DNA from 2 places in the Streptomonospora salina genome. Region 1 is predicted to be linked to the other one. Evidence: predicted binding sites of a transcription regulator. Region 1 holds the regulator's gene; the other holds the start of a gene.
What was found. The regulator LexA, encoded in region 1, represses DNA repair genes until DNA is damaged. The targets are predictions, from matches to a motif close to TCGAACANNTGTTCGA.
Positions count from the first base shown of each region.

Region 2: a site for LexA is predicted at 4,261-4,276, ahead of HNR25_RS19860 (DUF6504 family protein). Genes of this name have one in related genera too.

Region 1 covers NZ_JACHLY010000001.1:4,526,826-4,533,851, reverse strand. The annotation lists gene nrdR (transcriptional regulator NrdR) at 1-388, opposite strand, end outside; gene HNR25_RS25465 (LysM peptidoglycan-binding domain-containing protein) at 1,161-1,832, opposite strand; gene lexA (transcriptional repressor LexA) at 2,321-2,938, shown strand; gene HNR25_RS20515 (alpha/beta hydrolase family protein) at 3,269-4,354, shown strand; gene HNR25_RS20510 (hypothetical protein) at 4,440-5,315, opposite strand; gene HNR25_RS20505 (hypothetical protein) at 5,382-6,032, opposite strand; gene leuS (leucine--tRNA ligase) at 6,036-7,026, opposite strand, start outside.
Region 2 covers NZ_JACHLY010000001.1:4,380,805-4,387,830, forward strand. The annotation lists gene HNR25_RS19845 (SPFH domain-containing protein) at 1-591, shown strand, start outside; gene HNR25_RS19850 (quinone oxidoreductase family protein) at 679-1,644, opposite strand; gene HNR25_RS19855 (serine/threonine-protein kinase) at 1,751-4,090, opposite strand; gene HNR25_RS19860 (DUF6504 family protein) at 4,347-4,616, shown strand; cobalamin riboswitch at 5,038-5,167, shown strand; gene HNR25_RS19865 (putative cobaltochelatase) at 5,224-7,026, shown strand, end outside.

The DNA of each region.
Region 1 (7,026 bases):
CGCGGTAGACCGAGGCGAAGTGCAGGTAGGTCACCTCGTCCAGCTCGCGCAGCGGGCCCAGTATCGCCAGCCCGATCTCGTGGGCGGGGACCTCGGCCGCACCCCGGGACCGGATCTCCTCCTCGACCTGCTGGCCCAGCTGCGCCAGCGCGTCCTCGGTGACCGGCCGCCCCTGGCAGGCGCGTCGCACCCCGGCGACGATCTTGGTGCGGGAGAACGGCTCGGTCACGCCCGAGCGCTTGCACACCATCAGCAGGACCGTCTCCTGCGTGGTGAATCGGCGCTCGCACTGCGGGCAGGACCTCCGGCGCCGGATGGCCGAACCGTCTTCGGTGGACCGGCTGTCGATCACCCGGGTGTCCGGGTGACGGCAGAACGGGCAGTGCATGCCGGCGTCCCTCCCCCGTGATCGGTTCGGCTCGTTCCGGCCACGGCGTCCGCGAGCGCACGGCGCCGCCCGCGGATGTGCGGGATGCGCCGTCACGGCGGAGGTGGCCGCCCCCGTCGGAACCGCCCGCGGTGCGGGGGCGACGGGAGATCAGGTACCCACTAAAGCACAATTTCTAGGCTGCGTGTTCCAAGGCAAGCACTAGATGTTGTGGTCAACTTACGACCGGCGTACCCACTACGCAAGCCCCTTATGCGGGCTGCGGGAAAGCCGTGCAGGTCACCGGCCCCGCGAAACGCGCAGCGGCCGGGCGTGCCGCCTGCGTTCCCGCCCGCCGGACCGGACTCCTGTGCCCAGACCCACATCCCGAGCACGGCCGACCGCGAACACGGAATCCGGTCGCCCGGGGCCTCTCCGGGGCGGCGGGGCCGGCCCGGAGAGGCCGCGCCGGCGGCGGGAAGGGGGCGGACGCGCACACCGGCGGCGCACCGGGCGGATTCCCGGCACCGGACGCGGCGGCGACCGGTCGGTACCTTACTCGCCCGCGCCGCCCGCTCGGGCGCGTACACGCCGGAGCCCGGCCGGGGCCGCGGGGCGCGTGTACGGCGCATCGGGACCCGTCACCGCCGCTGTGGAGAGCGCGGTGGGATATCTCCAGGGCGGCACCGGCGCAGCTGCCGCGGCGCCGGTACAGCGGCGCCCGAATTCGGCCGGCGGCCGACAGGGCTGTCCCGGCGCGACCGGTTCGCCGGCGGTCCCGGTACGGGTCCGGTCAGAAGTCCGGCATCTCCAGCTCCTGGCCCGGTTCGAGCTCGGACTCGCCGAGACCGTTCACCCGCACGATCCTGTGCACGGTGCTGCGGGGGTCGTCGCCGGGTCGCACGCGCTCGGCGATGTCCCAGAGCGTGTCGCCGTCGCGGACGACGACGGTGGAGGGGGGTTCCTCGCGCAGAGCGGATTCGGGGGCCGCGCCGGATGCGGCGGCGCCGGCGGTGGCGGCGGCCGTGGCCAGCGCCACCAGCGCGGCGGTGGCCAGCACCGAGGCGGCGGTGCCCACGACGATGCGCCCGCGGCGGGTGAGGCGGTCGCTCCAGACCCGAACGGCGGCGGCCAGCGCCGTGGCCGGGGCGCGGGACGCCCGGGCGGGCTCGGGGTCCGGATGCACCGGCCGTCGCCGGGAGCGGTCCGGAGCCGGCTGGGCGGGTACGGCCGCGGCTTCGGCCGCGGATTCGGCGCAGCTCCACTCCGGAAGCTGCCGCTCCCAGTCGAACAGCGCACCGTTGTGCGCGCCCGGGATCGTGTCGGCCGCTGCCGCTCCGCCGAGGCGGGCGGACTCGTCGGCCGGCGGCGGCGCCTGGGCCGGCACCACCCACAGCCGGGAGCGGCGGCCGCGGCGGCCGGGCCGGGCGGCAGAGTCGGGAGCCGGTGCGTCCGGCCAGTCCACGGGGGATTCGAATGCAGCGGCGGATCGAGACGCAGACAGAGTCATGGCCACACAGCCCTCACCTTCGTACGCCAGTCCATTAGAACTAACGTTCGATTCCTACCGCATCCGCGCGAAATTTTCAGCACCATCTCGAACGTTTGTTTGATATTGCCGTGTGCACGCAGTAGCGTTGGACATGTTTCGCTGCGGTATCGGCGCTGCCACTCGACGTGGTCGCACGCGCGCTACCGCTGGCGAAGATCGATCGACGGGCCGGTCCCACGTGTCGGGGGGATCCGCCTGACGCCTGCACCGATAGCCGCATCCAGAACAACCGACCCCCGAGGAGGCCGGCCGTGCCGGAGGAGAACCACGGAACCCAGGAACCTCACGCGGGCGGGGGGTCCGTCACCGCACTCCGGTCCACTGCCGCTCCACCCGCGGATCCGCAGGACTCCGCTGACGGCGCCGAGGGAGCACCGAAGCTTACCGCCCGCCAGCAGAGCGTGTTGAACTGCATCCACCGTTACGTGCGGCAGCGCGGGTATCCACCGTCGATCCGGGAGATCGGCGACGCGGTGGGGCTATCGAGCCCGTCCAGTGTGGCGCACCAATTGAAGGTGTTGCAACGCAAAGGCTATCTCTATCGCGATCAGAACCGCCCACGCGCGGTCGAAATCCGCATTCCGGGACAGGCTCCGGTCCGCTCGTGGGACCACTTGGAGGAGACCCCCGAGGCCGACGAATCCCGGGCCACGGCGGTTCCGGTCGTCGGACGCATCGCCGCCGGCGGCCCGATCCTGGCCGAGGAGTCCATCGAGGACGTGCTCACCCTCCCCAAGCAGCTCGTGGGCGAGGGCCGGCTGTTCATGCTGAACGTGGTCGGCGACTCGATGGTCGATGCCGCCATCACCGACGGCGACCTGGTCGTCGTCCGCCAGCAGCCCGACGCCGACAACGGCGACATCGTCGCTGCACTGCTGGACGACGAGGCCACGGTCAAGACCTTCAAACGCGACGACGGCCATGTGTGGCTGCTGCCGCGCAACGACGACTACACGCCGATTCTCGGTGACGACGCCACCATTCTCGGCAAGGTCGTCACCGTTCTGCGACGCGTGTGAGGCACCGGCGGCGTCCGGTAACGAATTCGAATCGCTTCGGCACGGGCCCGTGATCCGGCTTACTGATCACGGGCCCGACACGTTTTCGGAATTCAACGGTTATCCCGCTCCCGATCCGTCCGGCGGCGCTTCGCCGCCTGGACACGCGGCGCGCTAGACCACAACGCGGCAGAAGCGCCAGGGACCAAAGGCCGGTGCCGCCACCGGTTCGGCAGCACAGCGTGTACGGGCCGAGGCGTCCCGGTCCCGCGGGCACGAAGGTCCCCGGCGCGGCCGCCGCCGACCGCGCCGGCCACAGCCCGGGGCGGACCCGGCCACTACGGTGGGACCATGCCCGTCCGCGCCGCCCTTCGCGCCACCGCCCCGTCCGTGCTCCTGACAGTCCTGCTCGCCGCCGGCTGCGCCCCCGGCGACGGATCCGGCGGCTCCGGGACCGCCCCCGAACCGCCGGGCGTCCGCCCGCAGCAGCTCCCTGTGACATTCGAGAGCGGACCCGACACCCTCCACGGCACCTTCGCGCTGCCGCCCGGCGGCGGCACGGACCTGCCCGCCGCGCTGATCGTCTCCGGAAGCGGCCCCACCGACCGCGACGGCGACAACCCGGCCCGGCCCGACGCGGGAACCAACGAGAACTTCGCGCGCGTACTGGCCGACTCCGGGGTGGCGTCACTGCGCTACGACAAACTCGGCAGCGGCAAGACGGGCATGGCCGCACGCGACGACGACGCGACGGTCGGCTACGACGTCTTCGCCGAGGAGTTCGCCGACGCCTACGCCCACCTCGCCGACCGGCCCGAGGTCGACCCGTCCCGGCTGATGGTGGTGGGCCACAGCGAAGGGGCGCTGTTCGCGCTGAACGCACACACGATCGTCGACGCGCATCCGCCCCGGGCGCTCGTCCTCGCCGCCCCGCCCGGCCGGCGCTACCTCGACACCGTCGACCGGCAGATCACCGAGCAGGTCCGCCAGGCCGAGGCCGCCGGATCCATGGACTTCGGGCGGGCCGAGGAGACCCTGTCCGACCTGCGCTACGGCATCGCCCGGATCCGCGACGGCGAGGACCTGGACGGGCTGCACCTGGCATCGGAGGTGAACCGGATCCTGGCCCCCGAGTTCGTACCGTTCCTGCGCAGGATCGACACCATGGACCCGGTGGAACTGGCCCGCGACCTGCCTCCGCAGACCGCCGCACTGGTGCTGCGCGGCACGGAGGACTCCCAGATCACCGCCGCCGCCGTCGACCGCCTCATGACCGGCCTGCCCGGCGCCCGGCGCGTCGACCTCGACGGCGCCGACCACGTGTTCCGAATGTACAGCGACGCGCCCGGCGCCGCGGTCCTCGACGCCGACCGCCGCTTCTCCCCCGACGTGCAACCCGCTCTGGACCGGTTCCTGGAGTCGCAGGCCGACCTGTGACGCGTCCTCCGGAGAACTCCCCCGGAGGCGCCCGCCGTGCGGGAGCCGGGAACCGGCCGCGGGCCCGGCTCTCCGAGGCTCGGCTTCAGCCGCCCGACCCGATCTCCTCGGTGACGGAACGGGCCAGCGACTCGGCGTTGGACAGCGCCACGTCGTCGGGGACGGAGGAGCCGGCCTGGTAGTCGACGGCGGCGGTGTGGCAGGACATGGCGTACAGGTTCGACATCCGCACCGCTACACAGCCCCAGTCGAAGCCGCGCACCGTCTCGTTCCAGGCTTCGGCCTCGTCGCCGATGCCGGCGACGCTGTCGGCGTCCTTGCCCTCCACCGCCGCGCGCAGCGCGGCGGAGGCGGCCTCCGTCCCCGGGGTGCCGTCGGCGCCGGCGTGGCGGACGAGGACCAAGCGGGCGGCGGCGGGCACCTGGGCGGCAGTCTGCGAGGTGGCCCAGCGGCATTCGTAGCCGTCGCGGCGCTCGGGGTCGAAATCCTCGATCCGCTGGTTCAGCTCCGTCTCGCGCGCGGGTACGAGGCCGTCCAGGACCTCGTCCGGGGCCACCGAGCAGTCGGGGGCCGCCTCGTAGTCGCCGTCCGGCGCTGCGAGCGCCACGATCGCCCACGCCCCCGCGCCGACCACGAGCAGCATCACGACCGCGGCCGCGGTGACGGCTGCGACCGCGCATCCGCGGTTGTTCGCCGGTTTCGCGGGGACGGGGTCGGGCGGCATGGCGTCGAGCGGCACGGGCCGCCGCGCCCCTCCGACGTCGAACGGCGCCGACGGCCGCTCCCTCGGTGCCTCGTGCCCGTCCGCGTTCTCCCCCGGCGGCCCGGCGTCGGATCCCCCGGGCGATTCGTCCGGCCCCGGGCCGGGACCGTCCGAACGGTGCTGGGGCATGGGTGTCTCCCTGTCCTGGTGGTACTCGGCGCCGGTGCGCACCCCGGCGCGGAAAGCGCGGTCGGCCACGCTACTACCCGGATCCCGGCGGGCACCGCCTGCGGTGCCGCATTCGGGCCGCGGGCGCCGGTGCGCCTAGAGCGAGGCGGCCACCTGTTCGGCGACGCCGACGGCGCTGCCGCGGGCTTCGTCGTAGTCCATTCCGCCGCCCCCGTCGGCGTCGCCGCCGTAGAACACCTGGATGAGCATGTTGTCGCGGCGGAAGACGACTTCGGCCGAGGTGCCGTCGGAGGTACCCGGCCACGCCAGCGCTCCCTCACCCAGCTCGGGGAGGGGGGCGGCGCCTTCGAGGCCGCCGATGGGGGCCAGCTGCTCCAGCCGTCGGTCGGCGGCGCGGGCTCCGCTGACGTCGCCGGCCTTGTCGGTGAAATGGGCGGTGAAGTCGACGTGGAGCGAGCGCGGCGGGCCGTCGGTACCGACGGAGGTCCACACGCAGGTGGAGCTGTCGGCGTCGTCCACCGGGCCGTGTTCACTGGTTTCGAGCGCGGCCTCGGGTACGAGTTCGCGGACGTCCTCGCGGGGCAACGCCGAACAGGCGGGGGCGGCGGCGTAGGTGTCGGCCTCGTCGGCGCGGACGGCCGGCGCACCGCGCCCCCACAGCAGGCCGGCGGTGACCCCTGCGGCGACGAGCAGGACCGCTCCTGCTGCCGCGGCGATCCACACCCGCCGCGGCGAGCCAGCCCGGTCGGCGCCGGGAATGCCCGAGGCGCTCCCGATCCGGTTCATGGCTCAGGCCACCACGACGTTGACCAGCTTCGGCGCCTTGACCACGACCCTGCGGACCTCCTTGCCGCCGATGAAGCTCTGCACCTTCTCCGAGGCGAGCGCCAGGCGCTCCAGCTCGTCGTCCCCGATGTCGGGAGCGACCTGCAGCTTGTCACGGACCTTGCTGGAGACCTGGACGACACACGTGACCGCTTCCTGCGTCAGCAGTTCCGGGACGGGGGTGCGCCAGTTGCCGATGGCGACCGATCCGGTGCGGCCGAGGCGTTCCCAGCCCTCTTCGGCGGCGTAGGGTGCGAACAGCGACAGGGTGACCGCGATGGCTTCGGCGGCCTCCCGCACGGCGGGGTCCTGCGCGCCGGGGCCGGAGTCGACCGCCTTGCGGGCGGCGGTGACCAGCTCCATCAGGCGCGCGACGGCGACGTTGAACCGGTGCGACTCGACGGCGGCGGAGATCTTGTCCAGCGCCTGGTGGGTGGCCTTGCGCAGCGCCACGTCGCCGTCGGCGGGGTCGGTTCCGGGTTCGGTGGCGGCACCGGCCTCGACCATGACCCGGAAGGCGCGGTTCAGGAACTTCAGGGAGGCGGCCGGCGACACGTCGGCCCAGTCGATGTCGTCCTCGGGCGGACCGGCGAAGAGCATGGTCAGCCGGACGGCGTCGACGCCGTACTTCTCGATCTCCTCACCGAGGTCGACGCCGTTGCCCAGCGACTTCGACATGGCCCTGCCGCCGTTGACGACCTGGCCCTGGTTCAGCAGGCGGCGGAAGGGCTCGTCGAAGCCGATCAGGCCCATGTCGTAGAGGACCTTCACGAAGAAGCGGGCGTAGAGCAGGTGCAGCGTGGCGTGCTCCTTGCCGCCGATGTACTGGTCGACGGCGCCCCAGTAGGCAACCTTGTCGACGTCGAAGGGGGCGTCGTCGACGTGCGGGGAGCAGTAGCGCAGGTAGTACCAGGAGGAGTCGACGAAGGTGTCCATCGTGTCGGTGTCGCGTTCG
Region 2 (7,026 bases), 150 kb from region 1:
CGCGCCGTCGTGCTGCACGCCGAAGGCGAGCGCCAGCAGCGCATCCTCACCGCCGAGGGCGCCCGCCAGCAGGCCATTCTGGAGGCCCAGGGCGACCAGCAGGCGCGCATCCTGCGGGCCGACGGCGAGGCCCAGGCCGTCGAGCGGGTCTTCCAAGCGGTCCACGCCAACAACGCCGATCCCAAGCTGCTCGCCTACAAGTACCTGGAGATGCTGCCGCACCTGGCCAACGGCGAAGGCAACACCTTCTGGGTGATCCCCGGCGAGCTCAGCCAGGCGGTACAGAACGTCAGCAAGGCCTTCGCCTCCGAAACCGGCGCCGCAGCGCCCACCGGTTCCGAGCAGGAGGGTGCCGGGGAATCCGGTGAGCAGGCCGGCGAGGAGTCCCCGGCGGAGCTGACCGCAGCCCAGAATCGCGAAACGGCGACCCGGGCCGCCGACCACGCCGCCGAGATCGCCGCTGAGGCGGTGGCCAACGCCCGCCAGGAGGCCGCGGCCGCGGCGGGCGACGCGTCCGGCCAGGTTCCGGGGCAGCGTGCGACCGCCTTCGAGGGCGGACACGACGGCGACACGGAGAGCCCCAGCCGGTAGCCGGCGCGGCACCGCCGGGAGCGGGCGGCCGATCCGGCCCGCCCCGCCCGGCGGTGCGCGGGCCCGGGCCGCGGCCCGGGTGCGGGCTCAGGTCAGCAGCAGCTTGCCGGTCGTGCGCCGCGCCGCCAGGTCCTCGTGGGCGCGTGCCGCCTCGGACAGTGCGTAGCGCCCGCCGACACGCACCTCCAGCCGGCCGGATTCGACGAGCCCGAACACGTCGGCGGCGCGCTCCAGCAGCTCCGCACGGGTGGCCACGTAGTGCGCCAGCGACGGCCGGGTCAGATACACCGACCCGGCGGTGTTCAGCCGCTGCGGGTCCACCGGCGGCACGGCGCCGCCGGCCTGCCCGAACAGCGCGAGCACGCCGCGCATGCGCAGCGACGCCAAGCTCGCCTCGAAGGTGCCGGCGCCCACCCCGTCGTAGACGGCCGCCACCCCCTGGCCGTCGGTCAGCTCGCGCACCGCCGGCGCCACATCGGCGGTCGTGTAGTCGATGATCTCGTCGGCGCCGGCCTCGCGCGCCAACCGCTGCTTCTCCCCGGTGGAGGCGGTTCCGATGACCGTGGCGCCGCGCGCCTTCGCCAGTTGGACCAGCAGCAGCCCGGTACCGCCCGCGGCGGCGTGCACCAGCACGGTCTCGCCGGGTTGGACCGCGTAGGTCGCGTGGGTCAGGTAGTGCGCGGTCATGCCCTGCAGCAGGGTGGCGGCGGCCTGCTCGGCGGTGACGCCGTCGGGCACGGGGACCAGCCGCTGCACCGGAACCACGGCCTGGTCGGCGTAGCCGCCGGGCAGCATGGCCCAGGCGACCCGGGCGCCTGCGGCGAACTCGGTGACGCCGGGCCCGACGGCGGCGACGCGGCCGGCCGCCTCGACCCCCGGGGTGAAGGGGGTGGGCACCGAGTAGGCGCCGCTGCGCTGGTAGACGTCGATGAAGTTGACGCCGCGGGCGTCGACGTCGACCAGCACCTCGCCGGCCCCCGGATCGGGTGTGTCGATGTCGGCGAGGCGCATGGCCTCGGGGCCGCCCTGCTCTTCGATGACGATGGCGCGCATGCCTGACCTCTCTGAGTGCTGCGTCATGGGGCTTGTCCGTGCAGGTGCTGCCGGCCTGCACAGGACCAGGCTAGGTCGCGAACACCGCCCTCGGCCGCCCCGGTCCTCAGGCGGTGTCGGCCGCCGTGCCTCCGGTTTCCGGGCCGCCGAGGCGCTGGAGCTCGAAGCGGTGGAACCCGACCATCGGCGTGTCCTCTTCGCTGCCGGTGCGCTTGAGCCGGATCCCCGTCCTGCGCGGCCGCTCCTCGGTCGCGTCGTCGGGCAGCGGGTCGGGGTCGACGGCTTCGAGCGCGTGTTCGCCGTTGACCCACAGGTCGAGGTCCATGGTCCCGGCGTCCTCGTCGGGTTCGCAGGTCAGCGTCACCGTGTTGAGGACGGGATCCGCGTCGTCGCCGTCCTCCAAGGGGGAGGAGTCCTCCGGCCGCGGGACGTAGCCGTCGACCTCGTCGGTCGAGGCCAGCGCCGCCTCCCCGGCGGGGCCGCCGTCGCGCCGGAGTTCGGCGCCGCCGCCGTCGAACCGGACCAGCGCCTCGTAGGAGGTGCTCTCGTCCTCGTCGTCGGCCTCCTGGAGGTGGCACCAGACACCGAACTCGCTGTAGTCGGGGCCGGCGAGCACTTCGACGTCGGCTTCGACCCGGGCGGCTTCGGGGAATTCGCCCTCGTAGGGCGGGGTGTCGCCGATGGTGCCCCCGAAGTCGTTGGTCTCGGAGATGCGCAGGATCAGCCCGTGGTCGGGGTGGTAGGCCCGCTCCAGGTACTCGTCGTCGGATTCGTACTCGTCGACGTCCCAGCCGTTGGTGGCGAAGTCGTCCTGGTAGACGAGGGTGCCGTCGGGCGGCCCGCCGCCGAGTAGCAGTGCGGAGCCGATCACACCGCCCGCCACCAGTACCAGCACGGTCGCCGCGGCGCCCAGGAGCATGCCGGTGCGGCGCCTCCTGCGGGGCGCGGGGCCGCCGGGAGTGCCCCCGCCGCCCGGACCGCCCGGACCGCCGGGCGTCGCGGGGCCGCCGTAGCCCGCGGCCGGCTGCCCGTAGGGCGGCGAGACCGGTCCCGGCCCGTAGGGCTGCTGCCGGGGACCCGGCTGCGGCCCCTGCGGTCCCGGGGGGCCGGGCGGGGCCTGCGGTCCCGACGGGCCGTACTGGGGCTGGGGGCCGGACGGGTGGCCGTAGGGCTGCTGCTGTGGTCCGGCCGGGGGGAAGCCGCCGGGCGGCGCGTATCCCGCCTCGGCGCCCGGCGGGGGGCCGTGCGGCGGCTGCCACTGCGGACCGGGCGGAGGCGGCTGCGGCCCGGGTCCGCCGGCGGACCCGGGCCCGTACGGGGCCTGCGGACCCGACGCGGGACCGTCCTCCTGGGGGTAGGGCCGGGTGGCCGGTGCCGGGGATGCGGTGTCGGGCTGCTGCGGGTGGGGGGCCGGTTCGGTCGGGACCGCGTCGGTTCCGGGAGCGGCCGCGTCCCCGCCGTTCCCGGATCCGGAACCGGGCTCCGCGCCGTCGGCGGCTTCCGCCGCGGCGGCGCCGGTCGGCGCCCCGCCGGCCGCGCCCGCGGCCGCCGCGGTGGACGGCGGTGTCCAGGACTCGACCACCGTGTCGCCGGCGATCGCCTCCGCTTCGGCCGGGTCGTCCTGGCCCACCAGCATGGTCATCAGCTGCTGCGCGGTGGGCCGGTTGCGCGGGTCCTTGTCCAGTGCGCTGCGGATCAGGCCGGTCAGCTGCGCGTCCAGGCCTTCCAGGTCGGCCTCGCCGGAACTGATGAGGTGCAGCACCGCGGGGACCGTCTGCGCGTCGAACGGCGCCTTGCCGGTGCCGGCATAGGCGACGAGGCAGCCCCAGGAGAAGATGTCGGAGGCCGGGGTGATCTCGCCGCCGGCGATCAGCTCGGGCGCCAGGTAGGAGGGTGTGCCCATCAGCTGGCTGGAGCGGGTGACCGCGCTCTCGTCGTCCATGGCCCGGGCGATACCGAAGTCGATCACCTTGGGGCCCACCGCCGAGAGCAGCACATTTCCGGGTTTGAGGTCGCGGTGGACGACGCCGGCGCGGTGGATGGCGGTCAGCGCCGCCGCGACCCCCAGGGCGAGGCTCTCCAGCGTTCCCCCGGCCATGGGGCCGTCGGCGGTGACGGACTGGGCCAGGTTGGGGCCGGGAACGTACTCCGAGACGATGAACAGCGGATCGCCGTCGAGGCGGGCGTCGAGGACGCCGGCGGTGGAGAACCGGGCGACTTTGCGGGCGGATTCGACTTCGCGCGCGAACCGGCGGCGGAAGTCGGAGTCGTCGGTCAAGTCGGGGTGGATCAGCTTGACGGCGACCTGCCGGTCGGCGGAGTCGCGGGCCAGGTAGACGGTGCCCATGCCGCCCCGCCCCAGTCTGCCCTCGATGCGGTAGTCGCCGAGCTCCTGGGGGTCGCCGGTGCGCAGGGGTTTGGCGCGCTCGTGCCCGTTGTCCGTCACAGTGCTGAGTTCCTTAGGCCAGGGGGAATTCGCGTCATAGCGTACAGACGCCCGGAGCGGGCGTGTCGGAGCCGATTGCCGGGCTTCGTCGAGCTTGGGGCGGGTGCATGTCGATTTTAGACAGGCCGCGCCGCATCCGGGTTCCGCATACTCCGGATATCGGCTATCGTTAGAACACGTGTTCGAATCCAGGGTCTGTCCTTCCCCGCAGGCCGGAGCCTCCCGCGGGAGGCCGCAGCTGAGGGGAGTGTCGCCAGTGGGCCACGTCTACGGTGTGCCGGTCGCCGTCACCGAGCGCGAAGGACGGCCGGTGCGCTTCGTATGGGACCGCCGCGTCTACAACGTCCGCCACGTCGTCGACCACTGGATCACCCTGCGCTCCGACTGGTCGCGCGCGACCCGGGGCAACTTGCCCCAGCGCGCCCATTGGCGGGTCGAGGCGGGATCGACCCGTGCCCGGGGGGTGTACGAACTCCAGCACGACTCCGCCTCCGACGCGTGGCTGCTGGCCCGCGTCTGGGACTGATCCGGCCGGGCGCCGGTCCGGTACCGGAACCGAACCGGCGCCCGGTGTCCGCATCCGGCCGCCGCCCGCGGTACCCGGTCGCCTGCTCGAACTCCCGGCCGATCTCCCGCACCCGGTGGACGATGCGGGTGCGCTCGGCCTCGGCGCGGGCTGCGTCGGAGCCGGCGAGTGTGCGGCCCTCCGCGATGCCGCCGGCCAGGCCGGGTTCGAGCCGGTCGCGCGCACGGTCCAGCGGGAGGGGGACCGGCGCGGTGTCGACCCCCCAAGCGCGCGGCGGCGGGCGGATCGCGCCGGGGAGGCAGGGTGCGGTGCGCACCGGCCGACGCGGTGGGGACGGTCCGGGGGCGGTATGAGACTCTTGGGAGCGGTGCCGGCGCTGGGCGGATCCGGCCGCACACCCTGCGGTCGAGCCCCCAGCACGCAGGAACCCGGTGCGAATCCGGGGCGGTCCCGCCACTGTGACCGGGGAGCGGCCCGCAACGAGCGCCACTGCCGGACGTCGTCCGGTGGGAAGGCGGCGGGCGAGCGGTGATCCGGAAGCCAGGAGACTGCGCGGCACCGGGCACGACCCCTATGGGCGCGGATTCCCGAGGAAGGACTGACCTGCGTGAGCGCTCCTGCTCGCTACCCGTTCAGCGCGGTCGTCGGAATGGACGACCTGAAACTCGCGCTGCTGATCAACGCCGTCTCGCCGGACGTCGGCGGCGTCCTGGTGCGCGGTGAGAAGGGCACCGCCAAGTCGACCGTCGTGCGCGCGCTCGCGTCGCTGCTGCCCGACCTCGACGTGGTCCAGGACTGCCGGTTCGGCTGCGACCCCGCCGCCCCCGACCCCCAGTGCCCCGACGGTCCCCACAGCGACTCCGCGGTGCCCGCCGAGCGCGAGGCGAAGCTGGTGGAGCTTCCGGTGGGCGCCAGCGAAGACCGGCTGGTGGGCTCGCTGGACATCGAACGGGCCCTCACCGAAGGCGTCAAGGCCTTCGAACCCGGTCTGCTCGCCGAGGCCCACCGCGGCGTCCTCTACGTCGACGAAGTCAACCTGCTGCACGACCACCTGGTCGACCTGCTGCTGGACGCCGCCGCCATGGGCACCTCCCACGTCGAGCGCGAGGGGGTCTCGGTGCGCCACGCCGCGCGGTTCCTGCTCGTGGGGACGATGAACCCCGAGGAGGGCGAGCTGCGTCCGCAACTGCTGGACCGGTTCGGCCTGACCGTGGAGGTGGCCGCCACCCGCGACCCGCAGTTGCGCGCCGACGTCGTGCGGCGCCGGCTCGCGTTCGAGGCCGACCCCGAGGGCTTCGCCGCGGGCTACGCCGACGACGAGGCGGAGCTGGCCGGCCGCATCCGCGCCGCTCGCAAGCGCCTGCCCGGGGTTGCGCTGACCGACTCCGCGCTGCGCCAGGTCACCGCCGTCTGCGCCGCTTTCGACGTCGACGGCCTGCGCGCCGACATCGTCACCGCCCAGGCCGCCATGGCCCTGGCCGCCTGGCACGACCACGGCGAAGTCACCGCCGACGACGTGCGCGACGCCGCCCGCCTGGCTCTGCCGCACCGGCGCAGGCGCGATCCCTTCGACGCGCCCGACCTCGACGAGGACCGGCTCCAGGAGGCCCTGGATCAGGCGGGTGATGCGGACCCAAAAGACCCGGGTGAGCCGGACGGCTCCGACGGCGACCCCGGCGGCGGGGACGACGGCGGCAGCGACGACGGCAGCGATGGCGGCAGCGATGGCGGCGGTGGGGCCGACGGCCCCGATTCGAGCGCGCCGCCGGAGGAATCGTCCGACACGGACACCGGCGGCGGGCCGGAGCGGGACCGCCCCGAGCCCGGCGACGGCGACCATGATCCGTCCGGCCCCGAACGGCCCGCCGGGTCCGGGCCGGGGGCCGAGGACGACACCGGATCGGGCGACGAGCAGTCGCCGCCCCGCCCGCAGGACCCCGGCCAGGGGAGCCGGTCGGAGGCCGGCGACACCTACCGCCCCCGCCTGTTCAGCCTTAGCGGTGTCGGCGAGGGCGCACCCGGCCGCCGCTCGCGCGCCGAGACCCCCTACGGCCGCACCTCCGGCGCGCGGGTGCCGCGCGCGTCGGTGCGGGGCCTGCACCTGACGGCGACCCTGCGCGCGGCGGCGCCCCACCAGCGCGCCCGCGGCCGCGCCGGCCCGGGACTGCTCGTGCGGTCGGGCGACCTGCGCGAGACCGTGCGCGAAGGCCGCGAAGGCAACCTCGTGCTGTTCTGCGTGGACGCCAGCGGCTCCATGGCCGCCCGGGAGCGGATGCGCGCCGTCAAAGGCGCGGTGCTGAGCCTGCTGACCGACGCCTACCAGCGGCGCGACAAAGTCGGCCTGGTCACGTTCCGGGGCACCGGCGCCCAGGTGGAGCTGCCGCCGACCTCCTCGGTGGAGGCCGGCGCG